DNA from 3 places in the Paenibacillus sp. FSL L8-0644 genome. Region 2 is predicted to be linked to each of the others. Evidence: riboswitches for the same ligand, from Rfam matches in the RefSeq annotation. Region 2 holds a riboswitch; each other region holds the start of a gene.
What was found. Region 2 has a riboswitch for thiamine pyrophosphate ahead of thiC (phosphomethylpyrimidine synthase ThiC). Riboswitches for the same ligand answer to the same signal wherever they lie in the genome.

Region 1: it holds a riboswitch for thiamine pyrophosphate, as region 2 does, so the genes downstream of both, NSS94_RS02115 (ABC transporter substrate-binding protein) here and thiC (phosphomethylpyrimidine synthase ThiC) in region 2, are expected to answer to the same signal.
Region 3: it holds a riboswitch for thiamine pyrophosphate, as region 2 does, so the genes downstream of both, tenA (thiaminase II) here and thiC (phosphomethylpyrimidine synthase ThiC) in region 2, are expected to answer to the same signal.

The regions. Positions count from the first base shown of each region.
Region 1 is NZ_JBBOYN010000001.1:469,506-479,654, reverse strand. Features, by position in the region: gene NSS94_RS02135 (zinc-dependent alcohol dehydrogenase family protein) at 1-431, opposite strand, end outside; gene NSS94_RS02130 (EAL domain-containing protein) at 791-1,852, opposite strand; gene NSS94_RS02125 (bifunctional 2',3'-cyclic-nucleotide 2'-phosphodiesterase/3'-nucleotidase) at 2,122-4,224, opposite strand; gene NSS94_RS02120 (pyridoxamine 5'-phosphate oxidase family protein) at 4,447-4,881, opposite strand; TPP riboswitch at 5,152-5,261, shown strand; gene NSS94_RS02115 (ABC transporter substrate-binding protein) at 5,455-6,498, shown strand; gene NSS94_RS02110 (MTH1187 family thiamine-binding protein) at 7,039-7,332, shown strand; gene NSS94_RS02105 (ABC transporter permease) at 7,329-8,105, shown strand; gene NSS94_RS02100 (ABC transporter ATP-binding protein) at 8,150-9,100, shown strand; gene NSS94_RS02095 (TatD family hydrolase) at 9,156-9,968, shown strand; gene nfsA (oxygen-insensitive NADPH nitroreductase) at 10,147-10,149, opposite strand, start outside.
Region 2 is NZ_JBBOYN010000001.1:899,940-910,088, forward strand. Features, by position in the region: gene NSS94_RS04110 (Fe-Mn family superoxide dismutase) at 1-1,061, opposite strand, end outside; gene NSS94_RS04115 (alpha/beta hydrolase) at 1,318-2,355, opposite strand; gene NSS94_RS04120 (IclR family transcriptional regulator) at 2,656-3,399, shown strand; TPP riboswitch at 3,555-3,667, shown strand; gene thiC (phosphomethylpyrimidine synthase ThiC) at 3,855-5,699, shown strand; gene NSS94_RS04130 (hypothetical protein) at 5,822-5,974, opposite strand; gene NSS94_RS04135 (YitT family protein) at 6,483-7,319, shown strand; gene NSS94_RS26185 (SdpI family protein) at 7,945-8,283, shown strand; gene NSS94_RS04140 (DUF1648 domain-containing protein) at 8,328-8,675, shown strand; gene acnA (aconitate hydratase AcnA) at 8,749-10,149, opposite strand, start outside.
Region 3 is NZ_JBBOYN010000001.1:4,194,054-4,204,202, reverse strand. Features, by position in the region: gene NSS94_RS19035 (aspartyl-phosphate phosphatase Spo0E family protein) at 1-119, shown strand, start outside; gene NSS94_RS19030 (XRE family transcriptional regulator) at 181-378, shown strand; gene thiE (thiamine phosphate synthase) at 640-1,326, opposite strand; gene thiD (bifunctional hydroxymethylpyrimidine kinase/phosphomethylpyrimidine kinase) at 1,323-2,153, opposite strand; gene thiM (hydroxyethylthiazole kinase) at 2,150-2,992, opposite strand; gene tenA (thiaminase II) at 3,033-3,755, opposite strand; TPP riboswitch at 3,892-3,994, opposite strand; gene NSS94_RS19005 (AEC family transporter) at 4,173-5,126, opposite strand; gene NSS94_RS19000 (NAD-dependent malic enzyme) at 5,200-6,921, opposite strand; gene NSS94_RS18995 (glycosyltransferase) at 7,319-8,440, shown strand; gene NSS94_RS18990 (transporter) at 8,445-9,710, shown strand; gene NSS94_RS18985 (glycosyltransferase family 4 protein) at 9,694-10,149, shown strand, end outside.

The DNA of each region.
Region 1 (10,149 bases), 430 kb from region 2:
GCAATCGGCAAAGTGGAAGCCTCCTCCCAAGATAGATGATCCGGAATGGCGACGACCCCTTCTTCATGCAGAACGATATATTCAGCCGCCACTCCACTGAGCGGGCCTCCCAGACTGTCCTTTAAGACCTCCGCTCTCGTGCTCCCGCCAATGAATTTCTGTTGTAAATTTGCCGCTACCCTTTGTCCAACCTGAAATTTTGTCACCCCTTCGCCCACAGCTACAATTTCACCCGCTCCATCGGATAACGGAATGAAGGGAAATTGAATGCCGATCGGCATGACTCCGTTGATAACTACCAAATCACGGTAATTGAGGGACGCTGCCCTTATGCGGATCAGAACTTCCAGCCGTCCAGGCACCGGTGTGTCAAGTTCCGTCAAGGTTAACTCTTCAAAGCCAAAACCGTTTTTCAGTTGCACTGCTTTCATTTTGGTTGTCCTCCCTGTATTGTTAAACCTTTTACCTAATATAGATACATCGTATCACCAAGGAAACAATGTTTCCTATATAGTACACTGTATCCAATTGTCTTCAAAACGTCAATCTTTACTTTTAAAAAAAACGGTCGTAAACTGCTTCCGGGCTTTTAACGTCCCTTACCAAGTAAAATTGGAGACTGGATGGCTTTGCTTGCCAGAGCTTGTTCAGGTGGGCAAGCATGACCAAAAAACGCGAGTTGCAGGGGTGAAATAACCTCTGCACTCGCGTTTTTTACATTAATGCTTATACGACAGCCTTATTTAAGCTCCAATTTTTATAAACTACATCTACTTAAATTTGTTCCTGACTATATTACGCTGCTAAGCATAAAATTGGAGGGCGGACCAGGCTCCGGCTTGCCAAACAAATAACCCTGAGCCAGTGACACACCTGCTTCACGACAAAATTCAAAATCCTCTATCTGCTCTACTCCTTCAGCCAACACTTGGCCTCCAAAACGAAAAGCCGATTCTACAATTCCTGTGATTTGCCGCTTCTGATTACTGTTACTATGACAGCCGTCAATTATACTACGGTCAATTTTGACATAATCCGGCTGAAGGCAATTCATAAGCTCTGTCGTAGAATAGCCTGCCCCCACATCGTCCAGGGCAACTGAAACTCCTCGATTACGATACTGCTCAAAGATATGATGCAAAAAATTAAGGTCGTCTATCTCTTCCGTTTCTACGACCTCAAATACAAAATCCTTCGTACTCATGGATAACCGATCAATCGTCTCAAAGGTGTGATTCAAGCAATAAGCCGGATTATAAATGGTGGAAGGGAGAAAGTTAATAAAACGTTTAATCCCCGCCGGAAGGCATGTTGCACTTTTTTCAATAGCGGAAAAACGAGCCGAGCGATCCAGATGAGCATGCAAGCCAGCTTCACGGGCGACTTCAAACAGTCGGAAAGGCTGAAAGGGTCTCTCTGCATGTGACGGACGCAGCAAAAACTCAAACCCGATAATATCCAGCTTGTGGTCAACAATAGGCTGCATATGGCTGGAAAAACTTTGATCCTTAATAATACTCACGATATCCGGATGTTGCAGTCTGGCTTGCAATTGACTAAATAAAAGCCAGTCCTCATATCCTTCGACATGATGCAAGCCAGTCACCACAACTTGTATATGGTTCAAGTATTCCTGCGGCAGACGAGCCAGTCCGTTAACCAGCTGTTCCAACTCTGAACGGCTCTCATAGCGAAACTCTATGCCGCCCTCACGCTCATGTTGCTGCTTCATTTGTTCCGATAGCATACCCAAACCATCTAATGCTGGAGTAAGCGACACCCTGGAATACCTAATTCTAAGCAATCCTTGATCCTTTATAGGTAATATGATGCTGCAATTGCTGCATGTCATAATGGTCCTCCTCGGAACAATTTTCCGGTTTTTTCACCATTATATCACAAATAACTAGAACAAAAGTACTATATAATTACGTTTTTTTACAAAAAAGCAGCTTTTTTTAACGATAACTTAGGACTTAAGTACATATTCGACAAAAACAAAACCTTTTTACACTCATAATAATTCGGGGCTGTTTTTTGATATTAAAAAAAGCAGCAAATCTCTTGGTTAAAGAGACTTGCTGCTTCATTCTGATATCAAACGAAAACTAAAATTCGAAGTTATTTGGATGCCTTTGGCTTTGTTGTTTTAGCTGGTTTAACAACCGCCGGTTTGGTCGTTTTAACAGCTGGCTTTGCTGTTGCTTTCGCGGGAGCCACAGCTTCCTTTACAGAAGTCGTTGCTGTACTAGGCTTAGCGCCAGCTTTTAAGCTGTATTTGGCAAAACCGTCTGCCGCGCTGCTCAAGTATGAAATTTGTTGATTGCCTGCCAGCACGTCTTTGGCATCAGGAGAGGACTCGAAAGTAACCTTTGCCTGACCAAAAGAAGCAATAGACCAGTTGCCATCCGCCGATGGATTAATCGTTCCGTTCGTACGGATATAGTCAACAACGACTTGACGACTTTCATCCGGTGCTGCCATCACAATTCGTTTGCCATCTGGGTTGGCCAGTTTGGATGAGGAAGCACGATAGTTATTGGTGGCTACGATAAATTTCTGTGCAGGATCTATAGCCTTTCCATTGTATTGCAGATCCTTGATACGATGCGCTGAAGAATCAATAATAGTTCCCTTGGCATCATACCGTGCAGGCTGCGTTACATCAATCTGATAATTCACACCATCAATGACATCAAAATTGTAGGTTGGGAAATCCTTGTTGATCAGCGATTGCTCCTCAGTTTGCTTTGGATCAATACGGTTGAACTGACCCGCAGACCACTCCAGCCATTCCTGAATTTCAGCACCGGTCACTTCTACAGCATGAACCGTGTTCGGGTACACATACAGGTCGGACACGTTTTTAATCGCTACCGTACCTTCAGGAATATTAGTGTAATACTCGGCTCCGTTTCGACCGCCGGCCTTGAATGGAGCGCCTGCCGACAATACTGGAAGATTTTCGTATTCAGTTCCTTTGAGATGGTTTTGAACATACCATTTCTGTGCATTCGTCACAATTTGAATGGAAGGGTCGTCCTGCACTAATGCAAAATAGCTGGTAATTGGCGCCGTCGTTGTTCCTACAGGCTGGCGAATATAATCCAGCGTTCCTTGATGCTCTTCTTTAATCGCATCTATCAGTTTAAATTCAGGGATAAACTGCACAGTCTGATTAGTAGTGCTCACAACCGGACGCACTTGAGATTGAGAGTTAGTTACGTTCCACTCGCGATTTCTCTTTTCTAGGCTCAGGTCAATGATACCCAGATCCTTGCCCCATGAGGAAGCTTCCACGGCCGGTACGCCATTAATGGTTCCCTTATCCAGATCTACACCCTTCATATCTTTAAAATCAGGGCCAGGGAAAGATTTATGAGCATGCCCAAACAGAATAGCGTTAATTCCGTCCACCTGGCTTAAATATTTAACAGCATTCTCCATCATTGGCGTTTGCGGCACATCCTCATAACCGGTGTGCGCAAGCACAATAATAATGTCAGCACCATCTGTTTTCATTTGAGGAATAAACTTTTTCGCCGTTTCCACAATATCTTTCGTAACGACTTTATCCTTCAAATTGGCTTCATCCCACTGCATAATTTGAGGTGTGACCAGGCCGATCACACCCACTCTGAGTGTATGCTCTTCGCCCTTCTCGTCCGTTACTGTTTTATCAAGAATTCGATAAGGGGTAAAATAATTTTTAGTAGCTTGGCCCCCTTTATCAACATAAACGTTCGCATTTACATAAGGAAAATCAGCACCCTTGAGCGATTTGTCCAGAAAGTCGAGACCGTAGTTGAATTCATGGTTGCCCACTGTAGCTGCATCATAGCCCATCAAGTTCATCATCTTGTAGACCGGATGGACACCGCCTTCTTTCTCAAAGGTTTTGTTGCGGGCCATATAATCGCCTAATGGGTTGCCCTGCAGCAAATCACCATTATCGAACAGCATACTGTTTCTTGTTTCACTACGTGCCTTCTGGATCAAACTAGCTGTACTAACCAAGCCATATTCGTTGGTTTCTTTGTCCGAATAGTAATCGTAGTTCATCAGGGACGCGTGAATATCCGTTGTTTCCATGATCCGCAAATTCACCGTAGCGCTATCACGAGAATCAATAGCTGCCCAGGATGGAGCGGCTGAAAACACCAGCATGCTACAAGCTACAACTGCTGCTGTAAACCCTTTAAACCAATTTTTACGTAATAACAAAATATACCCCTCCTCATTAAGGTGTATGCCTCATATACATACTTTTGCACATATATGTAAGCCTTGAACCCACCATTTCTATTTTAATCCAACGCCAGACAAAAGAGTAGTCATTTACTTAAAATTATTTATGAAAAAATAATTAATTTTCTCAAAAACAAAAAAACCAGCAAACCTCCTGAAAAACTTGGAGATTTACTGGCTTATCCATTTATATTCGTATTATTTCTTCCACACCTGGCGCTCCATTTGCTGACCCACATACTCAATGCGAGTCGGATTCACGTCCAGAATGACATAATCGGGATCGTCCGGTCCGGAAAACCACTCCTTCAAGGAGTCGTTCCACACTTGTTTGCGTAGCCCCTCATCAGCTGTAATTTGGACGGTAGCCTCCACTTCAACAACTTCCTTCGTACCGCCAACCTCATAACCCAGCAGCAGATAAGCATTCGGATTGTCCTTTAGCTCATCCACTTTATGCGTTTTGCGATCTGTCGCCAGATGAATGTTCATTCCATCGTTAAAAAGGGCCATATAGCGTACTTTCGGTTTGCCACCCTCTACCGTACCTAACGTACAAAATTTGTTGTTATCCAAAGCCTTCACAATGGCTTGTTCCAGTTGGTTGCGATCCAATGTTTCCGTTTTACCCACAGTACAACAACTCCTTTTCACGAATTAGAATTCTCTACGGCCATGCCATTGGGCACCAGCCCATCTGAACCTACCTGCGCAGCTGTTCTGAAAATAACATGACCGGATCGAATCGGATTGATTCATACTCATTTTCAGATCAAAGCTCACAGTAAAAGTGTACCCTGTCGTTCGGCAAATGAACCGTCATCTCTCCCTTCATGCTGGACAGACCCGCATTCAAAGCATATAATCGTCGTAGTAAACCCGAATAAATGAACCCATTAAACCATACAATGCCAGGGGTGCTGGAATCGGCCGGCTGAGAGTGTGTCCCAAGACACTGACCCTTACAACCTGATCTGGGTAATGCCAGCGTAGGAATGCTTAAGCAAGATGTGCCTTCTTTACATAGGACCATCCCTTACTTTGGTATATACAAGCGCAAGCGTCCCGGAAACTCGGGGCGCTTTTTTGTTGAGGATTAAGTTGTTGGAAAGATCGCGTCCGGCAGATGTTATTTTTATGAAAATGGGAAACTTAAGCTGTCTGATTGGATGGATAACGGGTAATCAAAAGGAGAGAACACTAACGATGAAGCGCATGAAAATATTAAGCCTGGGACTGATCAGTCTGTGGCTCATGGCCCTGACCCTGACCGCTTGCGGTGGAAGTCCCCCTACATCCCAAGAAGCAGCTTCCGCTACCGACACTCAAACGTCTACTCCGGCAAAGGGGCTCAAAGATGTTAAAATCGTGCTCGACTGGACACCCAATACGAATCATACGGGACTCTATGTCGCCAAGGACAAAGGATTTTACGAAAAAGCAGGTTTGAATGTCCAAATTGTTCAACCTGGTTCAGGCGGAGCCGATCAAATGGTTGCTTCTAATGCTGCACCTTTTGGTATCAGCTACCAAGAAGGCGTCACACAGGCCCGCACGCAAGGTGTGCCGCTTGTATCCATCGCTGCGGTGATTCAGCATAATACCTCAGGCTTCGCAGCCCCGGTAGATCGCGGAATTAAAAGCCCGAAAGATTTTGAAGGTAAAAAATACGGCGGTTGGGGCTCTCCCGTAGAAGAAGCGGTCATGAAATCCATCATGGATTCAGACAAAGGCGATGTGAGCAAAGTGAAGATCGTCAACATGGGCAATGCAGACTATTTTACAGCCGTGAAGCGGGATATCGACTTTGCCTGGATTTTCTACGCATGGACCGGAATCGAGGCCCAACTTCGAGATGAGCCATTGGATATGCTGTATGTAAAAGATTATTCCAAAAGCCTCGACTACTATACGCCTGTAATTGTGAGCAACGAACAGACGATAAAAAATGATCCCGAGCTGGTCAAAGCGTTCATGGACGCTACCGCCCAAGGCTATGAATACACTATCGCCCATCCGGAAGAAGCCGCGGACATCTTAAGCAAAGCTGTACCGGAGCTGGATAAAAAACTGGTACTTGCCAGCCAAAAATGGCTAAGCCCACGTTATCAGGATGATGCCGCGCAATGGGGCGTGCAAAAAGCGGAGGTATGGCAAAACTATTCGGACTGGATGTACGAACGCAAGCTGCTCAGCAAGCCTTTGGAAGTCGATAAGGCCTTCACAAACGACTTCTTGCCCAAGCGCTGACCATTTGTTAAAACGCTAAATAAGACTGAACTAGACAAGTGAACGAAGCGCCACTACGCAGTCGGATGATGCTTCCCATCGCTGTTGTACCCAGATTTCTTAATAAAAACTTATGATTAGTGTAGAAATCCGGGGAGGTTATGCTTCCGAAGCGAGCTTTCCTACGGAAAGCTTTTAAAGCGAACGCTAACGCTTGTACAGCACCATTCCGCCCACTTCGTTCTCGTTCAACTTGGTTTATTCTTTAGTTTCATATTATCTAAGCGCTAAGTAGGTGCGCTTGTGTGTTAAAAATGCCGCACAAACCAGCTTTAAAAATAGGGTGCTTTTAAGGCGGGCAGCAGCGGAGCGGTTCATTTGAATCTGGAGAAGCGGAGCGTTCGCCTTTGCAGGGGAATTCTTACCTTTGAAAACTTAAATAATCCAAGAATCCCCCTGCAACAGCGATCGTAAGACCAAATGAAACGCGAAGCGGTCTCAAACGCCTTAAACCACCCTATTTTCTCTAAAACACTCCAAATGAAGGACAGGTGAATTTGCATGGCTAATACACTGCTCAGTATTCAAGTAATCCCTAAAACTCCTAATAACGAGGACTCTTACCCGTATGTAGATAAGGCGATTGAGGTCATTCAGCGCTCCGGTGTCAAACATCAGGTGAACCCATTGGATACGACCATGGAGGGCGAGCTCGACGAGTTGCTGAAAGTGGTTAAAGAAATGCATGAGGCTTTGACGGAAGCGGGCAGTCCCAGCGTCATTTCACAGATCAAAATCGCACATAACCCACAAGGCATCAGCATGAACAAGCTGACCGAGAAATATCGCCCATGAATCCGAAAGGCAAGAACGCATCCTGGTGGAAAAGCGTATGGCCGCCCCTTGTGGCGGTCCTCTTCTTTTTAGCAGCCTGGCAGGGGGCGGTTTCCTATTTACATATTGAATCCTGGCTACTGCCAGCTCCATCCCTCATCGTACAGGAGGGCATGGCCCAGGCGGCGCTGCTTGGTGCCCATACATGGGCTACAATTCGCCTGACACTTGTGGGATTCGCTATAGGGACAGCAACGGGACTGTTGATCGCCATCGTTCTTCATACCATTCCTTTTCTCAAATCCGCCCTGTATCCGCTGCTTATCCTGAGCCAAAACATTCCGATCATCGCCCTGGGGCCGCTGCTCATGGTGTGGTTTGGTTTTGGCATGCTGCCCAAGCTGATGGTCATTACCTTAGTATGCTTTTTTCCCGTGGCTGTAGCGACCATGGACGGGCTGACACGGACGGACCGTATGATGATGAACTATATGCAGATGTCGGGTGCCGGTCGCATGGCTATTTTTATGAAGCTGGAGTTGCCACACTCGTTGCCGCAAGTATTCTCCGGCATCAAGATTGCTGCCACCTACAGTGTGATGGGCGCAATTATTGCCGAATGGATTGGTGCGAGCGAAGGAATCGGATATTATATGCTGCTGCAAAAATCGGCCTATCGCACGGACCTCATTTTTGCCGCCATCGGCATCATTGTCGCGCTCAGTTTACTGATGTTTGTCATCATAGTACTACTGGAAAAATGGCTGGTTCGCTGGAAACCGGATCAGGAATAGCTTCCTCCTTGAATTAAATACAGCAAAGAAAGGACGTGGCACATATGAGTCTGGATCCGACTGACTTATCATCACACAACGTGGCTAATGAACAACGAGCCGGGGACCAGCAGAGTCCTTCGACTGCCCCTTCTGCTCTGGAATTGGACGGGATCAGCCTCGCCTTCCGCGAAAAGCGAAGCTTACTGCCCGTGCTGCAGGATGTATCCCTCACAGTCAAGCCGGGAGAATTCGTTTCTCTCATCGGTCCGTCAGGCAGCGGCAAAAGTACGCTGTTTCACATCATCGGCGGGCTACTCAAACCACAGCAGGGACGTATCCGTATGCACGGACGAGACATGACTGGTGAACGTGGGCATATCAGCTATATGCCACAGCAGTCCGCCCTTTTCCCGTGGCGCACCACGCTGGATAATGTACTGCTTGGGCAGGAAAATGCTCCACGTAAAAATACAGCAGTCCCCCCTCAGTACGCCAGTGAACGCGAACGTCGCAAAGAAGCCCTGCAATGGCTCGAGCAGGTTGGACTAGGCAAATTCGCCAAGGCGTATCCACATACGCTGTCTGGTGGAATGCAACAGCGTGCAGCCTTTCTTCGCGCACTGCTCAGCCCGCAGGAATTAATGCTGCTGGATGAGCCGTTCAGCGCACTCGACGCGCTGACACGTGCAGATATGCAGCAATGGTTATTGCGGATGTGGGAGAAGAACCGCCGCTCTGTGCTGTTCATTACCCACAGCATTGAAGAAGCGTTGCTGCTCTCCGACCGCATTTATGTGCTGTCAGCGCGACCTGCTTCGGTGGTGCATGTCGTAGATGTCCCTTTTCCCCGCCCGCGTAGGGAAGAAATCACCCTCGATCCACTCTTTATTGAATGGAAGCGAACCATGACCGGCTGGATGCGTGAGGAAAAGTACAAACTGGACGGCGACATGGACAATGCTCAGAGCGTTCACAAGAATATCCCGGAAGATGGATTGAATCGGCATGAGTGACGTAAAAGTTCGATGTGCATCGAAATGGAACAGCCAAACAAAGCTAGGCTTGGATTTGACCACAACAAGACCCGCTCCATTAATCGACGCGCACATTCATGTAGACAGCTACCCGCCCGAACAACAGAAGCTATTGCTCGCTTCACTTGCTGATAGCAGCGTCCAAGCTGTGATAGCCGTGTCGATGCATCTGGACTCCAGCCGAGCCAATCTACGGTTAGCCGAGCGTTACCCTGGGCTAGTACGGCCAGCCTTTGGCTTTCATCCCGAACAGGCCCTTCCACCGCAAACTGAGCTTGACCTCTTGTTCGACTGGATGGACGAACATGTACAGCAGATGGTCGCCGTGGGTGAAGTCGGCTTACCCTATTACAATCGGCTAGAAGCCTCGCAGAGCGGTTCACCTTTTGACCTCGCTCCCTACATAGTGCTACTGGAGCGTTTCATCCAGTTTGCAAGCAAGCATAGCAAGCCCATTGTCCTGCACGCCGTTTATGAAGACGCAGACATCGCCTGTGACCTTCTGGAACGTCACGGCGTCATGCAGGCGCATTTTCACTGGTTTAAAGGCTCTGCCGCCACGACCGAACGTATCGCCCGGAACGGCTATTATGTCTCCTTCACACCGGATCTCCTGTACGAAGAAGAGATCCGCAGTTTGGCAAGACAGTATCCGTCTGATCAGATCATGGCAGAGACAGACGGTCCCTGGCCGTTCGAGGGTCCTTTTACCGGACAACAGACACATCCCCGGATGACTGCCGACGTCATTCGCGCGTACAGCAAGCTGACCCAGCAAGATGAATCTGCCGTCCATCAATTATTTTATGAAAATACGAGACGCTTTTACTCACTATCTGATGGATAAAGGTATACCAGCTGTTTACTGACTGGAAGGTTTACAACCACAACATGCAACCAAAGCAAAGAACCTCCTTATTTACGCGGAACTTCATCATACGTAAATAAGGAGGTTCTTGTATTTTCAAACGTATATAGCTCAAATGTACTTGTATTTTGCAGAGTTTTTTGTCGCTACTCAAATTTTA
Region 2 (10,149 bases):
TTAATCTGTTCAGCCAGCGGTCCGCTTGGGTTTCCACCGCCTTGAGGACTCATGATCGTCCAAAAAAGAGTATGCAGATAATGGCCTGCGCCGTTGAATGCCAGTTCGCGTTCCCAATGTTTTACGAGATCAAAATTACCTGTTTTTCGGGCTTCTTCCAGCTTCTTTTCCGCTTTATTCAGGTCATTCACATAGCTCAAATGATGCTTGTCATGGTGAATGCGCATCGTTTTTTCATCAATATACGGTTCAAGCGCATTATAGGGGTAAGGGAGCGGTGGGAGTCGATGTCCTCCAATAGGAACCGACCGGCCGATTGAGGTTTTTTCCGTTGCCGAAGGTTGAGCCTGGCTGGATTTGACGCCTTTAGTCGTCCATGTGCCTTCTCCCCTTATGCCTGCCTGACGTTCTCGAAACGCTTCCTCTGGGTAATTCTCACCCTCTGTCGCTACATGATACAACCCAGCAGCCCTTGCGATGGAGCCAGGTTCTTGAAAGGGGGTTGTCGAGATCAGGAAATATTGGCTTTCATGTGCCGCGTGTAATACAACTCCAGCGGATTTTGGCTGCTGACGCAATGCATGACTGTGCTCGCTCAGCAGACCGAGCTGCCGTACATACTCCTGTGACTGGCGGTTTGCGGTTTGTAGCAAATCGTCCAATCGACGATTTAATTCTTGTGAGTCAGGCTGAGCGTTTAATGCTGACTCTGACGATGGCATCTTTACAGATGATGATGCGTCTAATCCCCTTGACTGTTTTGGAGGTTCAGTGAATTCGTGTGTATGTGCTTGTGGGGCAGCCGCCAGCTGTTTCCATTCCTGATGCCACGCCTGATCTGCCGGATCAAGTGCGCTCCGTTGCTCTTCAAGCAACTCTATGGCGGTGCGTTCCGTCTGTTCGAATACAGTCCGCCAATCATCCAGCAGCCGTACATAAGTAGGCTCCAGTCCCTCGGTAGCGGATTTAATCACTTCCACATGCCAACTTTCCTGCTGCTTCCAATGCCGAATTTCCTCCAGCACACGTAAGGGCAGGAAAGACCCATAAGTACTCAGCATCGTTTTATACCTCCCGTATCCCACTATGGCTATCCGGCGGATCTGGCAGATCTGCCCTGGATGCATACGTACCCAGTATATTCGCTGTCCTATCGGGAATATGTCTATGAACTCGCTTAATTTGGTCACATCTGTTACGTAGAACAAGAATACCATGGTAAACGAAAAAGAAGCCCAGCTACGGCACGGGTTAGTGTCCGTAGGCAGGCTTCTTCAAGGTGAAGAATTAAATACAGTTTTTTTGAAAAATAATTCTTTACTTTGTAGTCGTTTGTTTGTGGGCATCAGCGATCGTTTTCTTGTCCTCCAGCTCCTGTACACTGCTTAGAAACGTCGATACCCGCCGTAGATATTCACGGGGATGCTCTCTGAAAATAAGCTCATGTATTCCGTTTTTGACAATCCATACACTAGAAAGTGGGTTGGTTTGATTGGCAGCGAGCTTTTCCGCAATAGGATAAGGAGCCTTTTCATCCTGTGTACCATGCACAAACATGATCGGGAACGGATAGTTTTCCTTTTTAACCTCCTGATATGGAATCTGATGCAAGCTGGTGCCGTTCAAGACTGGAAACAGCAACTCCAGAATTTCCAAAGACGGATGTCTTGGCAGGTTAATTTGATTGTGAATGTTATGGTACAGCGTATCCGGCTCCAACAGGAAAGTGCTGTCCAAAATCATTGCGTCCACATCCTTGGTTTGCAAGCCCGCCTGAAGAGCGGTTCCTGCCCCCATGGAGAAGCCCCATACGATAATCTCCGACGAGCCGCGTTGCTTCGCAAGCTGGATCGCTCCGAGAAGCTGCTGGGATTCCGCTTTGCCTCCGGTTGCGACTGATTTGCTGTTTTGTGACGCGAATCCATAATCGAACATGACCACATTAAAGTTCAAACTGTGGGCATAATGCGCCAGATCATACATGGGAATCCAGCTTTCTTCGCGGTTAGCTCCATAACCATGGCTGAAAATAATCGTTTTCCGCGATTGATCCGCCGGGATATACCAGCCTTGTACCATGCGGCTACCATCCTTGGCAGGGAAGCTGACTTCCTCATAAGGCATGTTTTTGGCCTGCATCGGATTAGAGTACAGCGGCGCGACGGTAGGATTCGTAAGTACCCATGCGATGTAAGCATGCAAGGCAATAAAACAAAACAACAGAAAAAAAACGACCGACAGCAGCAGAGCAATCACAACGTGCTTGAACCGCAGCAGACGGGGATTAAAGAGTGGGGTGGACGGCTCCTGAACAGCGGTCTGTAGCTGAGAGTTGCGCTGGGATGTAGAAATCATGTAAGAGCCTCCTTATATAAAATTGATCTTCGTTTCAATAGAATTTAGGTATAATTCCACTTGAAAATGATAGTGTATATCCGTATAGATACCTATTATCGTATGATGGGGGTTATCCAAAGTCAACGCCTGAACCGGAAAAGTAAAAATGATGCAAAGAATTGTCGATGTTTGTTCTCGTTCTGTAATATGGTTGTCACAAAAACATCGGTTTACAGTAGCCGCGACTATTCTATATAATTTATGTAACCATGTTTCATAGTGTGAAACGAATATGGATACAAGAGGAGCGGTTCACGAATGGAAGACCGTAAATTAACCGTTCGCGCTGTAGAGCGTGCACTTGATATATTGCTGTGTTTTACCGCAGATTCGGATCTTGGCCTAACGGAGATTGCCTCCAAAATTGGTCTACATAAAAGCACGGTTCATCGGCTGCTGACTACGTTGGAGGATCGGGGCTTTGTCGTTCGGAATGCCGAAACGGAAAAATATCGACTTGGCTTCCGCATTTGGGAGCTATCCACACATTTGTCCCAAAGTGACGAGCCGGCGGTGTTGTTACAGCCTGCAATGGAAGGACTGCGTGACCGTCTGGGCGAAACGGTCAGCTTGTACTTACGGGACGGCAGCATGCGTATTCGCATACAAGCCGTGCAGAGCAATCAGGCGATCCGCAGGGTTGCGCCTGTGGGTGCGCGTATGCCGCTGGCTGTAGGAGCCTCCAGTAAGGTGCTGGCTGCCTTTATGCCGCCGCAGGAGCTGGAAGCCCTGCTAAGCGGGAATGAATGGCCGCCCTCGGTAGACGCGGAGGTCTATAAAGCCCAGCTGCAGGACATTCGCGAGAAGGGCTATGCGACCAGCTATGAAGAACGGGAGCCAGGGGCCGCTGCTGTGGCAGCACCAATTGTGAACCGGAAGGGACAGGTCACTGCGGCTTTATCTGTATCCGGTCCGGTCAGTCGGCTTGCACCCGAGACGCTACATGACTTTGCTCCGATTTTGATCGAAGCGGCGAAGGAAATGGGGCTTATGCTTCCGTAACAAGAATGAATGCAGTTGAAGCAAGCAAAGTGATTTGGTGAGGAGCGTCTTCTTGCTAAATGGAACCTAGAAGGGTTGCCAAAGCCATAAATTTGAAGTAGTCTGATAAGGATGGCGGGATGTCTGTTATGTCCGCCTCATGTGAATAGAAGTATCGCAGTTACTGGGGGAGCCTGTAATGCCGGGCTGAGATGGAATCGTGTAAGATTCCGGACCCTTTGCACCTGATCTGGATCATACCAGCGTAGGGAAGTAATCGGCCATTGAAATGTATACGCAGCTGCTGTCTACGGTGACGCATTGGAATAGGATTATTCCACATGTGCACGGTCTGGATAGCTGCCTCGTTAGATTAGCCGGTTCCCTCGGGAACCGGCTTTTTTGCATAGATCAGCGCCACCCTGGGAATGGTTCCGGATCGGTGTGTCATTTCATCGAAACAGGAGGAATGGACAATGAAGCCGACAGAAGTAGAAGGAACAAAAGGAACAGAATTTAAATCAGCAGAAGTAAGGTTGGCAGGAACAAGGGAAGTTGGGGTAGAGAAGACAAACGGGGAGCAAGCCAGTGGGGTAACGCCCTTTCCAGGGAGCCGTAAGGTATATATTCAAGGCTCGCGGCCGGACATTGCCGTCCCAGAGCGGGAAATTGCTCTTCATCCTACACATACGCCGCAGGGCACGGAGCATCATGAGCCATTGCGTGTGTACGATACGAGCGGTCCCATGACTGACGAAGCCTATCAGGTCGATATCCGTCAGGGCCTGCCTCCATTACGGCGAGCTTGGGCACTGGAACGGGGCGATGTGGAGGCTTACGAGGGACGCGCCGTCAAACCGGAGGATAATGGACTGAAACCTGGCTCCAAACGGGAGACAGTTGAATTTCCCGGCGTGACCAACCGTCCGCTTCGTGCTTCGCAAGGTCGTACAGTGACGCAAATGCATTATGCACGGCAAGGGATCATTACGCCCGAAATGGAATTTGCGGCGATCCGCGAAGGGGTGGAGCCTGAGTTTGTACGGCAGGAATTGGCGGCTGGACGAGCCATTTTGCCTTCGAATATCAATCACCCGGAAAGTGAGCCGATGGTCATTGGGCGTCATTTTCACGTGAAGATCAATGCGAACATTGGTAATTCTGCGGTTACCTCCTCGATTGAGGAGGAAGTGGAGAAAATGACCTGGGCTGTGCGTTGGGGCTCGGATACAGTTATGGACCTATCCACAGGCCGTAATATCCATACCACACGTGAATGGATCATTCGGAATTCTCCTGTACCGATTGGAACTGTGCCGCTGTATCAGGCACTTGAAAAGGTGAACGGCGAAGCAGAAGCGCTGACGTGGGAGTTGTATCGCGATACGCTGATCGAGCAGGCGGAGCAGGGAGTGGACTATTTTACAATTCATGCGGGTGTATTGCTGCGGTATATACCGATGACGGCGAATAGAATGACGGGAATTGTGTCCCGTGGCGGGTCGATCATGGCAGCCTGGTGCCTTGCGCACCATCAGGAGAATTTTTTGTATACACATTTTGAAGAAATCTGCGAAATTATGAAAGCCTATGATGTGGCCTTTTCTCTCGGGGATGGTCTACGTCCAGGTAGTATCTATGATGCGAATGATGAAGCACAGTTTGCAGAGCTGGAAACGTTGGGCGAGCTAACGCAAATCGCATGGAAGCATGATGTTCAGGTCATGATTGAGGGGCCGGGACATGTCCCTATGCATAAAATCAAAGAGAATGTGGATTTGCAAATGGAGATTTGTAAGGAAGCTCCTTTCTATACCTTGGGACCGCTCACGACGGATATTGCCCCCGGATATGATCATATTACCTCAGCCATCGGGGCGGCGATGATCGGTTGGTTCGGGACGTCCATGCTGTGCTATGTTACGCCTAAGGAGCATTTGGGTCTTCCGAATAAGGATGATGTCCGTGAGGGTGTCATTACCTACAAAATTGCGGCACATGCTGCCGATCTGGCGAAGGGCCATCCACGGGCGCAGCAGCGGGATGATGCTTTGTCCAAGGCACGCTTTGAGTTCCGCTGGCGGGATCAGTTCAATCTGTCGCTTGATCCCGAGCGGGCCTTGTCCTACCATGATGAAACGCTACCAGCAGAGGGAGCCAAGGAAGCACATTTTTGCTCGATGTGCGGCCCCAAATTTTGTAGTATGCGCATCACGCAGGACATTCGCGCCTATGCAGCGGATAAGGGGCTGAACACCGAAGAAGCAGTGGCCGCTGGGATGCGTGAGAAGGCAGAGCAGTATCGGGATGGCGGTCAGTAAAACGAATGTGTGAGTTTAGGAACGCATGAATCAAAAAAAGCCGTGGTTCTCTACAGTCGATGTAGGAAACTACGGCTTTTTGGCTTATGTAAAGCGAGTCATGCAACCGGATAAACGGCGCCTTATTTTTTACCCATTTTTTCATTCAAAATGTCCTGAAAGCTGAGCTTCTTCTCCGAGCTATCTTCTTTCTTCTGCATACTCACCGCGTTGGCACGTTGGTATTGGTGGTGAAAGGGCATCAGGGTGTGGACGGTTAAGTTCATTGTATTCATGTAGATCATTCCTCCAATTCCATATTGTCAAATTCAGATTGAGTTGCTTAGGACGTCTGTATAGGACTATTTATATGTACTTGATGTCGCAATGCTATGTAGGTTGCTTGGTTATGTTTCAATCATTATACCCACATTTTTTCAAAGTAAAACGCTTTTGACATAAAACAGGAAGATGGTCATGTGTGTTCAAAATGCCGATTAGGAGGATGGTCGTTTTAGGGGAAAATGTGCCTAGGTCTAAAACAAGGGCTTGAGGCCCGTTTTCTTAGTTTAGTAGTCGGGATTGTGTTTTTTTGTCGAATAACCTTGTAAAAGGAGGGTTTTGCGGACTCCTCAAGTCAGGATTGAGGCAGTCTGGTGGCGAATTAAAGTGTCAAAGTTGTATTGACTTTATGTTTGGTAGTAGATACCATGAACTGGTTGTCAGCGTATTTTGACAACAAGAGTCAGCCAATCGATCTGGCGATTCATCCTTTGAAATGTTAGAGAGAGGATTAGAGCATATATGAAAAAATGTATTGCAGACATCGCATTTATTATTCTGGGTGCGTTTTTTTTCGCGCTAGCTGTTAATCTGTTTGTGATCCCGAATGAGTTTGGCGAGGGGGGCGTTACAGGGGTCACAATCATCCTGTACTACCTGTTTCAGTGGTCTCCCTCGATCGTTAATCTGGTGATTAATGGCTTGCTGCTGATTGTCGGATATAAATTTTTAGACAAGAGAACGACCTTGTACACTATCATTGCGGTCGCTTTTAACTCGCTGTTTTTACATTTAACAGTCAACTGGCGGATTGATTCGCATGAGCCGACGATTAATGCCGTATTTGCCGGAGTTTTGGTGGGGGTTGGCATAGGCCTAATCGTACGGGTAGGCGGCACTACGGCGGGTACGGTCATTTTAGCACGGATTGCCAACAAGTATCTGGATTGGAATATCAGTTATGGCCTGCTGTTTTTTGATTTGATTGTCGCATTCTCTTCCTATTTTATTATTGGCCCGGAGAAATTGATGCTAACTATCGTTATTTTGTACGTTGGTACGAAGGTGATGGACTTTATGATCGAAGGACTGAACCCCAAAAAAGCGGTCATGATTATTTCGGAGCACCAAGATAAAATTGCCGAGATGGTCATTACGAAAATGGATCGTGGAGTTACTGTCCTGTCAGGCCACGGTTATTACACTAAAAATCCAAAAGAAGTGCTGTATATCGTCATTAGTAAACAAGAGGTATCGGCGCTTAAAAAGATAGTGAAAGCCATCGACACAGCAGCGTTTATCACCATTCATGACGTGCGGGACGTGTTCGGAGAAGGTTTTCTGGATATTTCGAAGTAACTGGTGGTGTGAAGATAAGGTTATAGGAGAATAGGGTAGGAAGTCGGTCCTGAGGGATCGGCTTTTTTGCTTTGAGATGTTTATTTTAATAATCGAAATAGAGTAGATAGATAATAACTTCTTTTCGAAACAGAAGAAAAGCTATTTTTTGTAAAAAAATATTGTGAATGTGACTTTGATCTCTTATTTTTTTGAAAAATATGCATTATGATCTGACAATAATATATATTTTATTAAAATATATTCATTTTTTATAATGAAGTATTATAAATACACTTACTTCTAAAATCAACTGAGAAACAGTTCCAAGTGAGGTTGTTTTGAGTGGAGAATAACTATGATTTAAAAAAAGAATTTAAAAAGCCGTGGATTCAGATTTCTATTTTATTTATTATATTGCATTTTATAAATATCATTTATTATATTGCCTTCAATGAACCCGCTAAAGCTCCCTTTAGCTTTTTTTATTGTGTCATCAGGAGCGATGATTATCTCTTTTCTTATTGTTGTCTTGTATCCAAAATTCTCGAAACATAGAGAACAATTTTCTGAAAATAATTTGGTTCCATATCGTAAAATATGTTCCAGTGTGTTTGTTGTTCTAAATTTTATTTTTCTTTTTTTAATGTTACTGTATTCAAATGCTATTTACTTCAGTCCCTTAAATATAGTTTTATTGGTTTCAGCGATATCGCACTTAACAGTAGGTATCACATTCACTAAATTAACACCTAACCGTTTAATTGGTTTGAAGTTCCCATGGCTGCTTTCGAATGAAAAGGCATGGAAGAAGACGCATCGTATCTCTGCTTATATTTGGATAGCCTTTGGCTTAATCGGGATCGTTATAGGATTAGGACAAGAAGTTAATGTGTGTATGGTGCTCGCTTCTTGTTTACCGACGATGATTAGTTTTGTTACTTCTCTCTTTCTAAGCCATAGGTATAAAAATATAGACTGCTGATATCTGTATAATGCGGATCGATTTAGCATATTAGGGGGATTTCCATGAGAAGTAAATTAAATTTTTCTAATGTATTGTCTTTTCTTATTTCTGTTTTGCCTTTCATTATCTACCTTTTCATGTATCCGAGAATGCCTAGGAATGTAGCAATCCACTACAATTTCAATGATGTGGCTGACCGTTTTGTTGACAAATCCTCCCCTGAGGTATGGTTGTTGTGTGGAATCAGCCTCATATCTTTTATGATTATGCTTATGCTCCAACCCTATTTCAGTCGTCAGTTCAAGAGCGAAGAAGGCTCTGCAATCATGGAAAGCCTGCCTGGTCTCTTCACACTCCTTATAACCCTAGTGTTCTCAGTTCTCGGCATATGTTTCCTTTTAAAGGCTTAAATCATATAAAAAATCCCCTCTCAATGTGCAGTTTCCACTGCATTTGGAGGGGATTTTGTTATTTATACGCTCTTTACTCTTGAATCATTTGACGCAATACGGTTTGCAGAATACCACCGTTGTGGTAGTAGTCGATATCGACGGTGCTGTCCAGACGGGCAATTACCGGGAATTCGAACTTTGTGCCATCCTCGCGTTTAGCCACAACTGTAAGCTCTTGACCAGGCTTCACGTCATTGTTAATGCCGAGGATGTCGAAGGTTTCGCGGCCATTGAGGCCCAAGCTGGACCAGCCATAGCCCTCCTGGAATTGCAGAGGCAGTACACCCATGCCGACTAGGTTACTGCGGTGAATCCGCTCGAAGCTTTCGGCAATGACAGCCTTAACGCCCAGCAGAAGCGTACCTTTGGCCGCCCAGTCACGAGAGCTGCCTGTGCCGTATTCCTTACCAGCGATGACGATCAGGTTCTGATCGGCTGCCTGATATTTCATGGACGCATCATAGATGGACATTTCCTCATCCGTTGGCAAGTATTTGGTCACGCCGCCTTCAGTACCTGGAGCCACATTGTTGCGGATACGGATGTTGGCGAATGTACCGCGCATCATGACCTCGTGGTTACCGCGACGGGAGCCGTAGGAGTTGAAATCCTTGCGTTCCACGCCATGCTCCTTCAAGTACAGTCCTGCCGGGCTGGAAGGAGCAATGTTGCCTGCTGGTGAGATATGGTCCGTCGTGACCGAATCATTCAACAGGGCAAGCACACGGGCATTACGGATTTCCTTGATATCCTGCACGCCATCCTGAAGTTTTTCAAAGAATGGTGGATTTTGAATATAAGTTGATTTTTCATCCCATTCATACAGTTCGCCTTCAGGAACCGGAATGGAGTTCCATTTTTCATTGGCAGTAAATACATTTTCGTATTTGCGACGGAACATATCCGGGCTGAGAGACAGGCTGATGGCTTCCTTGATTTCCTCGGAAGTGGGCCAAATGTCTTTCAGGTAGACAGGCTGATTGTCCTGATCGTAACCGAGCGGATCATTCACCAAATCAATGTTCACTGTACCTGCCAGCGCATAAGCGACAACCAGTGGCGGTGAGCCAAGATAGTTGGCTTTGACCTGCGCATGCACACGGCCTTCAAAGTTCCGGTTACCGGAAATAACTGCGCCAACCGTTAAATCATGGTCTGTGATAGCTTGACTCACTTCGTCAGGAAGTGGGCCGGAGTTACCGATACAGGTTGCGCAGCCGTAGCCTGCTACATGGAAGCCGAGGGCTTCGAGCGGTCCGATTAATCCCGCTTTTTGCAGGTATTCCGTCACGACGAGGGAGCCTGGCGTCAAGCTTGTTTTAACATAGCCTGGCTTTTTGAGCCCACGCTGCACTGCCTTTTTGGCCAGCAAGCCCGCACCGAGCATAACGCTTGGATTGGAGGTATTCGTGCAGCTTGTGATAGCCGCAAT
Region 3 (10,149 bases), 3.3 Mb from region 2:
GGAAACTGTACCAAGTCCAGAAAAAGTATGGATTTTTAACACACCCCAAAGTAATTGAGCAATCTAAAAGGTTGGATTACCTGTTGAATCATTACCAAACATGCAGATCGAATCATTAAGCTCTGGTGTATTACATGTTGCGTAATACATGATTCCAAAAACTAAAACTTGGAGGTAGTGATGTTGAATCATCGAAATTCTGTAACCCCTTTTGGATGGGAGATCAAGCAAAAACTGCTCGAGAAAAGAATGGATCAGAAAACTTTTTGTAGTACATATCATATTCCAGCTTCCAGATTGTCAAATCTCATTCATGGGACACGCAAGGCTACAAGATACAGAAAACAAGTATCCGAATTGCTCGGAATTGAAGAATAATGTATTATTTCTATTTTTGAAACGACTCTGTCTGAACATAAGTATTAATTAAAAGCGACTTATGCCATCGTGTTTCTTTTGAGATAAATAAAAATAGGATAATTCCGAATAAGATCATAAACATAATCAGTTCTACGATCGTATCGGTTATAATACTGGTCTTATATAAAGTCTCGACAACCTAAGAAGACGATCTGATTAATCATATCGTCTTCTGCTGGGTATGAAACGAGAAATTATTTAGTCAATCGAAACAATTTGCTATGATCCATACATCCCTCGATTTTTGATGCCTAGCACTACCTTTTTCTTTAATTCCTTGACCGTACCTCTAACCTGCTTTGTCTGTGTCACGGCTGAAATCACCGCTACACCATCTGCACCTGCACGTGCGACTTCCTCAACACGGTCGACTGTAATACCTCCGATCCCAACAATTGGCACATCAATTCCCGCTTTACGCATCTCATATAAAATTGCTGGCCCATGTACAGCATGGGCATCATCCTTCGAGAGGGTGGGATAGATTGGCCCGACGCCGAGATAATCAGCACCTTGCAGAATGGCTCGACGTGCTTCCTCAATGGTATGGGCAGAGACGCCTAGAATTCGATTTCCGATTCGCTCGCGGACGGTTTCGGCAGATTCATCGTCCTGACCGATGTGAACACCGTCAGCATCGATTTCAAGAGCCAGCTCCACATCGTCATTGATGATGAAGGGGACACCATCGTGGCGGCACAGTTCCTGTAGCTGGCGCGCGAGTTCGAACATAGGAACGCCCGTTAACGCGCCGAGACCCTTTTCCCGGAACTGGACCATGGTTGCCCCGCCAGCCAGAGCCTCCTGCACGACCCAGCCTGGTTCCGCTAGGCAATTCACGCTTCCAAGCACCAGGTACATCTGTAGCTGGCGGCGCACCACCTCTGACAATATTCTGCCGCTCATAGAAGCATCTCCTGACGACGGCGGAAGGCCCAATGATTGGTGGGACCATGTCCCTGTCCAAGCTGTAAAGGTTCCTCAATAGCTGCCTGGATGAAGGCTTTACCATTCGAGATAGCCTTCGGTACAGACATCCCTTTCCCTAATTCCGCGGTAATCGCTGCCGAGAAAGTGCACCCTGTTCCGTGTGTATGGACAGTCCGTACTCGCTTGCCGCTCAGCTCTATAAAGGCGGTTCCGTCAAAAAGCAGGTCAACAATCTGTCCGCTGCTCTCGCTCTCGTCAGCGTGGCCACCCTTGATCACAACGAATTTTGGTCCCAGACTGCTAATATGTCTCGCAGCCTCGCGGCGATCCTCCATCGTATGGATACTGATCCCTGTCAGGGCTTCCGCCTCCGGGATATTCGGTGTAACGACCAGGGCCAAGGGGAGCAGTTCGTCCTTCAAAGCCTGCACCGCTTCCAATTGCAGCAGTTCAGCGCCCCCCTTCGCAATCATCACGGGATCGACGACGACTTTTTTCCAGCCGAACTTTCGGATCTGCTCGCTCACAAGACGGATGATGCCCGCATTAAACAGCATGCCAGTCTTCAGGGCATCCACTCCAATGTCTGATCCTACAGCTTCGATCTGTTCCGCTGTTGCTTCCTGTGGCAGTGGATATACGCCGTGAACCCCCAAGGTGTTCTGTACAGTAATGGCCGTAATAGCTGACATGCCGTATACGCCAAGCTCTTGAAAGGTTTTGAGATCGGCTTGAATTCCGGCCCCGCCGCCACTGTCCGAGCCGGCAATCGTCAGTGCTCTGGGTACACGAGTGTCTGTCATCGCGCACCACCTGCTGTAGTTGTTCCAGCTTCACGGATCGTGACATGCCCCTCTAGCGAACCAGTATGTAGTTTGGCGAGCTCGTCAAGAAAGGCAATCTGGAAGCTACCTGGCCCCAGCTCTACGGTACGTGCTGCGGCTTGGGAAGCTGCTGCACCGTAAAATGCCAAGCCTGCTGTACCTGCGAGCAGCAGGTTGGGTTCAACAGCCGCAAAGGCACCTAACACAGAAGTCAGAAGGCAGCCTGCTCCGGTTACCTTCGTGAGCAGCGCGTCTCCGCCGCTAATCATTCGTGCTTCGGCCCCATCGGTGATGACGTCTTCTTTTCCAGTGATGACAACCATTGTATTGAGCGCTCGAGCAGCACGAATTGCCAGATCGACATGGCCGCTGTCAGCACTGTCACCAGCATCTACGCCTTTAATCTCACGCGCTTCTCCGACAAGATGGGCAACTTCGGCTGCGTTGCCCCGTACCAATGAGATTTTGACTTCACTCAGGATTCGCAGTGCCGATTCAGTTCTAAAGCTTGTTGCTCCCGCACCGACCGGATCTAGCAGGACCGGAACACCGTGTGCATTCGCCGATTGTCCAGCAATGATCATGGCATCCACCAGTTCGCGGTTCAGCGTACCGATGTTTAACACGACGGCGCCTGCTATTTTTGCCATATCTGCTACTTCCTCGGGTGCATAGGCCATCACCGGGGAGGCGCCCAATGCATACAGGCCGTTAGCCGTAAAGTTGGTGACTACCACATTAGTCATATTGTGAACGAGGGGTTTGCTGTTTTGTACCTTCGTCAGGAGATCCGAATAACTTTTTTCCCATGTACTCATAATGTTTATCCTCTCTATAGTTGGTGGTTAAACAGGGCATTCACCGTACTTCACGCAGCGAATCGCCAGGCTGACTATTCCAAGACCCTGTCTGCATCTGGACTGGCCATTCTTCCTGCTTATAAGCCATGTCCCAGAACTTATATTCCAGCTGGCAGCTCAGTATAAAATGCTCAATCATCCGCTCCCGCTCAGCAGCCGTTGCTTCTTCCGTCCAAGCATCCACACGTTCTCGGAACTTGAGTGTTGTACCATCAAGCTGGTCTCCATAAAAGCCAATCCATTCGTAGAACGGATGGGACTCATCCGGCTTTACTTCATCCAGCAGCCTGCGACCAATCTCGGCATACGTCCACATACATGGCAGCAGCACAGCCAAGATCTCGCCCAGGCTGCCCTCATGCGCAACCGTCAGCATGTGACGGATATAGTGATGAGCCGACGGAGCGAGTGGATATCCCTGCAACTCTTCATAGGTCACCCCTGCGACAGCACAAAAATTTTGATGCGGATGAACCTCGCTGTGGAGAATAAAAGAGATTTGTTCATTAAATACAGCCATGTCCTCCCGATTCGTGCATTTGGAGATTGCGATGCCGTATATCCGCATGTAGGCGTTCAAATATTCAAAGTCCTGTTTTACATAGTGAATCAGCTGTTCCCTTGTCAAAGTTCCCTCGGCAATACCTCTCACAAAGGGATGCTCAAAAATCGCTTGAAAAATGCCGTCCGCCTGCCGACGGAGTTCTTCTGTAAAACTCAATTTCCCCACCTCCATCAAATTGAAGAGCAAGAAGTCCTGTAAGAATATAATTCCGGAACAACGCTAAAAAGCCGCCCCAGAAAAATGGAGCGGCTTCAACAATAGGCCCAATACGCAAAAAACGCTTGAAACCTTATATACGAAGGCTCCACTTTCCTACGCTAGTACGAACTAGATCAGGTTCGAAGGGTCCAAGATACGTTCTTGTCTCAGCCATAGCGGCTCCCCTAGTGGACTTCTATTCTTTTGACTATTACTGTACATACGTTCATACGCTATGTCAAACATGTCTATCTGGTCAAGGGCCAAACGACAGAGCTGAAGTTCGCTTCCGAAAGGACAAAAGGCGCTGGAGAAGATCAGTTCCATCTACACGAAGGAATTCGCGGCAGGCTCCAATGTCTAAATAATCAGTATTTATACCAATAGAGAAATCAGTACTGGGAGTGTAACGAGGGATATGACAGCACTGATGACAAAGGAGGAGGCAGTTTCTGATTCCAGGCTTTCAAAACGGGTAGCGATCATAGCAGCGACTGCTGAACCCGGGAAGGAAACGAGCAGAACTGCCTTCACAGTATCGGCAGACGACAGACCGCACAGGTAGGCAATCAGCAGCATTAATAAAGGCTGCACAATTGTTTTTAACAGTGCGATGGCAAAGGCGCTTACGCTAAAACTTATGTTACGTACGCCAATGGTTACACCGACCGCGAATAAGGCTGCCCCGGACGTAATATCACCAATTTGATTCAACGATTTGTTCAACAAATCCGGTGAATGGAAGCCGAACAAGGTCAAAATTACACCAACCAGTGGAACCAGCGCCAGCGGTTCTTTTAAGCCGTGAAGAATGGAGTCCCGGATCAGTCTTCCAAGGTGACCGTTTCGTTCCTTGCCTGAATTCCTGCTGGCTACGGTAGCTATAATGGTAGCCGCCGGGTCAAGGACGGCATTGACTACGATCCCGGTAAGCGCAATCGGAATGGCGACAGCAGAGGAGCCGTAGATGGCTCCAAGCACCGGAATGCCCATAAAAGCAAAGGTCGGCTGTGCCGAGTTCAAAGCAAACATGGCGGCATCCTTCACCGACTGCTTCCCCGCAAAGCGGGACAGTAGAAGGAGAACGGTAAAAAAGCCGACAATGCCAATGAACAAGGCCAGAAGGAATGGCCATTGCTCGATGAGCGCTTTCCTGTCCGTTGTCGTAATACCGATGAATAGATGCGCAGGTAGTGCAAATTTGGTAACGAGCGCATTTAGGGTCTTGGAGGAAGAGGCATCAAAGCTTTTGTAATGCCCCGCTAACCACCCTAAAATAATAACGAAAAAAATCGGCACCAAAATGTACAAGATATGTCCGACACTCATAGATTGATTCTCCTTGCTTGAACTGACGTATTCTGCCTGTCTGAACAAGGCAATCCCTTTCCTAAATGGAGCATTAGTGAGGGTGATGAATTACACTTTCCACTGCTTTGACCTTGACATATTCCGGTTTCCACATTGCATCCCGTATAGCTTGTTCAACATTTGAAATGTGTGCTTGAGCTACCTGATCCTGAATCGCTGCTTTCGCTACCGCAACCGCAACAACGTACGAAACTTCGCGTAATTTTCGGATATGAGGGAGAAGCGCACCGCCAGGCTTATTCGAATCTACGCCATTAGCAACGGCATCTGCTGCGGCTGTAAACATCGCAGGGGTAATCCTTTTGGCTTTAACCACAATCGCACCCAGACCCAGTCCCGGGAACACAAAGGCATTGTTCGCCTGTCCAATTTCAAATTTCGTACCGTTATAGGTGACGGGGTCAAAGGGGCTTCCGGTAGCAATTAATGCCTTGCCATCGGTCCACCGTATTAGATCCTCAGGTACAGCTTCTGCAAGATTTGTAGGATTGGACATGGGCATAATGATCGGGCGTTCTACATGCTTCGCCATCTCTTTGATGATCTCTTCAGAAAAGGCACCTGCTACTCCAGAAGTTCCGATTAATAGGGTAGGCTTCACCTGACGGATGACCTCCAGCAGTGGTATTTTGCCGTCCTCCGACCGCGTCCATGAGCTGACTTCCTCTTTTTTACGTACATACGGTTTCTGATATTCCAGTACATCTTCCATATCGTCCGTTAACAGCCCACGGTAATCAAAGGCCCAAAAGGACTTGAATGAATCTTCCGCGGAAAGGCCGTCCTCGATCATAGCGCCCCGAATTTGGTCAGCGTTACCGATCCCTGCTGCCCCTGGGCCGAAGACAAGTACCTTTTGCTCACGCAGCGGAGTCTTGGTGACACCCACCGCCGAAAGAATTGCAGCCAAGGTCACCGCTCCTGTACCTTGTATATCATCGTTGAAGGTGAGTATACTTTGACCGTATTTTCCTATAATATGGCGTGCATTTACGCTACCCACATCTTCCCAATGTAAAAGCGCCTTCGGGAATTGCGCTAACGTTTTGCTGATAAAAGTATCAATAAACTGGTTATAGGCTTCTCCGCGAACCCGTTTATGGCGGTTTCCGATGTACAGTGGATCATTCAGCAGCTTTTCATTATTCGTACCTACATCCAGTACAATTGGCAGCACCCGCCCGGGATGAATGCCTGCCGCAGCTGTATACACTGCAAGTTTGCCAATAGCAATGTTAATCCCCCCGACACCCCAGTCTCCGATGCCCAAAATACTTTCGGAATCCGTCACGACGATCAAATCCACATCTTCACCACTCAAACCAGAATTATAGAATGCTTGTTCAATGCCGTTCGGGTTATCTATCGACAAATATACGCCTCCAGGGCGGTTGTACTCGTGACTATATTCTTGAATCGCGGTTCCTACGGTCGGCGTGTAGACTACGGGCAGCATTTCACTTAAATGGTCAGTTAGCAGTCGGTAGTAGAGTACGACATTTCGATTATGAAGGTCGTTGAGAGAAGCATTTTTACGCAGCATGGTGGGTTGTGCCAGAAACTGCTGATATGCCCGTACGCTCTGCTTCTCTAATGAAAGGACGGTGGGAGGAAGGATTCCTTCCAAACCCAGTTCTTTGCGTTCTTCTTCTGTAAAAGCGACACCTTTGTTCAAAAGGGGATTTGCCAACACATCCTTTCCCCGCAATGGAGTAGATAATGACCCATCGCGATTGACATAAAAAGCTTCCATAGAAAGACCTTCTTTCTTTTCATTTTCATGATTATTCATGACGAAAGATGACATGTTGTCCATAGTATGGACGTGCGAATCTGTTTTATTCGTCTATCTTTCTATGACAAAATAACCATATTCATTTCTTCCTGTTGATCTAAAAGAACCAATTTTAGATATAGATCGGCTAACTAATTCTGATGATTTTGGTTCTAATGGATCAGGTCTAAATACTCTGCTTTTATCAAATATGAAAATCAGTTTTTCTTCTCTTATATTCTTATATATCATGTGGTGTCAGCTATTTTGTTAAGAAAATATGAAGTATTTGGACATTAATTTAACTCCTATAAGCAAACATTCTTAATTCTTTTTCAACAAAATAGAACTATTCGGAGGAAAAGGAGAGGTTTGTGTGCAGGGACCTATAGCCATTTTTAGCGATAACGACAGGGCTATTGATTATCCCAAGGTGATTTGTTTTTACCAGTATATACAGTGCGAGGACACGGAGACAGCTTCAGTCTACGAGAACGCATGTTGTTGCCTGATTGATTATAGGGAGCCGGGGCAGGCGGTGCGGAAAGCCAATCAGATCCGTAGCCAATTTCCGCAAATGCCATTGTTACTAGTGACGGATGTAACATTTCCGTTCAGTGATCAGCATATGGTGCAAATCACCGGAGTAGGTCGTTTGCGACTGCTATTTTGGCAAGCCAATGACACTGAAGAAATGCTTTCGGAAATACAAAGCTTGCTCTATCCCGAGTATTCGACCAAAAGCCAACATATTGCATTTATCTTATCTGTATATAACGAAGAGCAACGTTTTGCTCATGTCAAAACCTTTGCTGAACGATTGCAGGTCTTTATCCGCAGCCATATTATTGAAGGTTCGATTTATCTCATTGATGATGGCAGCCACGATGGCACGAATGCCTTGATTAAAGCGCTGGAGACAGCCACGGACTTGTCCGTAAACCGGATTAATCAGAATCTTAGTCCGCTGCTTCAAACAAGGGAATTGGGACGCAATACACGTAAGGCAGGGACGTATCTGGAAGGGATGCGAACCATTGGTGCGGATTACTACGTATTTGTGGACGCGGACGACTCCTTTTTTATTGAGGATATTGCCAGAATGATTAATGTTGTTCAGCAGGGCTATTATGATGTCGTGATCGGAACCAAGGATATGACCGCCGAGAATCGATCTTTATTGCGATCTGTCGTCAGCTTTGGTAAGCGGGTTATTTCCCGTCCTTTTTTACCCACAGGTGTGGTGGATTCCCAAACTGGGCTTAAAGTGATGAGTTCGGTTGCAGTGAAACGGATGTTTCCGCATTTAAAGGAACAGCTCGGACTGGCGCTGGATCTAGAAATGATGTTTATTGCCAAGCGACTCCAGCTTCGTGTGCTGCAATTACCCGTCAAATGTATTGACCGGGATGGCTCGCACATCCATGTCTGGAAGGATTCTATTCGTTTTTTGCGCTCCATCATTGATATTTGGCGACTGGATCGGCGGGTGAGATAACAACGTGAACAACCGATTGCGATCATTGATGTTTCCTCTCTTTAATGTGCTGCTTAACGGATTTAATTTTTTCTTCCACATTGCAGCGAGTTGGTATCTTACCGGACAAGCCTATGGCCAGGCGAATGCGCTGCTGGCACTTTTTGCACTTTTATCCGTTTTGGGTTTATCCATCCAACTATTAACCGCCAAACTGGTCTCTAAGGGAGACAAACAGCTTACGCTACGAAGCTTACCGCTTGGTTCTCTATTACTAAAAGTACCTCTGGTGCTAACCGTGCTTGCCATGATCATTTTACTCATCTTTCATCCGTTACTGCGTTCGCTATTGGGCGTCGAATCCGGCCCGTTGTTCATGCTGTATGGCCTGATCGGACTGCATATTCTTGTGAGTTCGTGCCGCGGAGATTTACAAGGCAGGGAACGCATGCTGGCGCTCAATGTGAACTATTACATTGAGGTATTAGGGAAGCTGAGCTTGTTTTTTGTTCTGGCTGCACTGGGGTTAAAGCTGGAAGCCCTACTGTTAGCGAGCTGTGGAGGAATGTTGCTGTCGCTGCTTCACGGCTGGACCGTATCGGCTCGTGGCTTGTCCTTATTCACAACCAGTCGAGAACATATCCCTTCTGGGCTATGGAAATCATTGGGTCAGGATTTCACTGATAGCCTGATGACGAATTTATTCATTTTGTTTTGTATCTCTATCGACATGTTGTATGTACAGCATTACTTTCCCGAGCAGGCCAGCAGCTATGCCATTGCGCTGAAGTACAGCCAGTTGGTCTATTACGTTTCGTATAGCCTCATTGCTGCTTTTATTCCAAAGATCGGTGCGCAGGGGCATGACCGCCAAGCTTTGGGCAAGTTGATGGCCGTTTATGCCGGATTAATGGCTGTAGCTGCAATCTGTGTATATGTGGGCACGACCTTTGTGTTCCCATCCTCCATTCCCATATTATTCGGAGCCTCTTACCAATCGGCTGAGGCCTATATTCCATGGGGAGGATGGGTGTACTGGCTATTTTCCATCGTGCTGTTTTTTGTGCATGTGCACGTATTGGTGGGCAGACGCAAATTTATGTTCAGTCTGATGGCAGGAGCCGCGGCTTTATTAGTAGCCTTTCATATTGCCCACACAGATCCGGTAGATTTTTTGCTATCTGAGTTCATTGTTTACGGGGCTCTGGCTCTCTACTTTGTGATAGACGCCTATGTTCATTTGTTCAAAATAAAGATAAAGGGGGATTTACCCCATGAATACCATACATGAACAGGACGGTAAAACCGTAGTTCTATTGCTTTCTTGGCGTGACATTCGTTCACCTAAAAGCGGGGGAGCAGAAATTTTCACCCACGAAATGCTTAAACGCTCACAGCAAGGCCGCTTCCAGTTCATTCATTTTTCACCTCAATTTGAGGGGATGCCTGAGCATGAAGTTATTGACGGTATTACGTATATTCGAAAAGGGAACATATACAGTGTTATTTATTATGCGATGCGCTATTACCGTCGTTATCGAAGGAAGATCGACTATGTGATTAACCAGGCGAATACGCATCAATTCTTTACCCGATTTTGGGTGGAGGCATCCAAACGGATTTTTTTCATACATCAGCTAACAAGGGAAATATGGTTTGAGAACGCCAAATTTCCACTAAATGTTATTGGGTTTCATATGGAGCCCTTGATGCTTAAGCTGGCTCGTAAG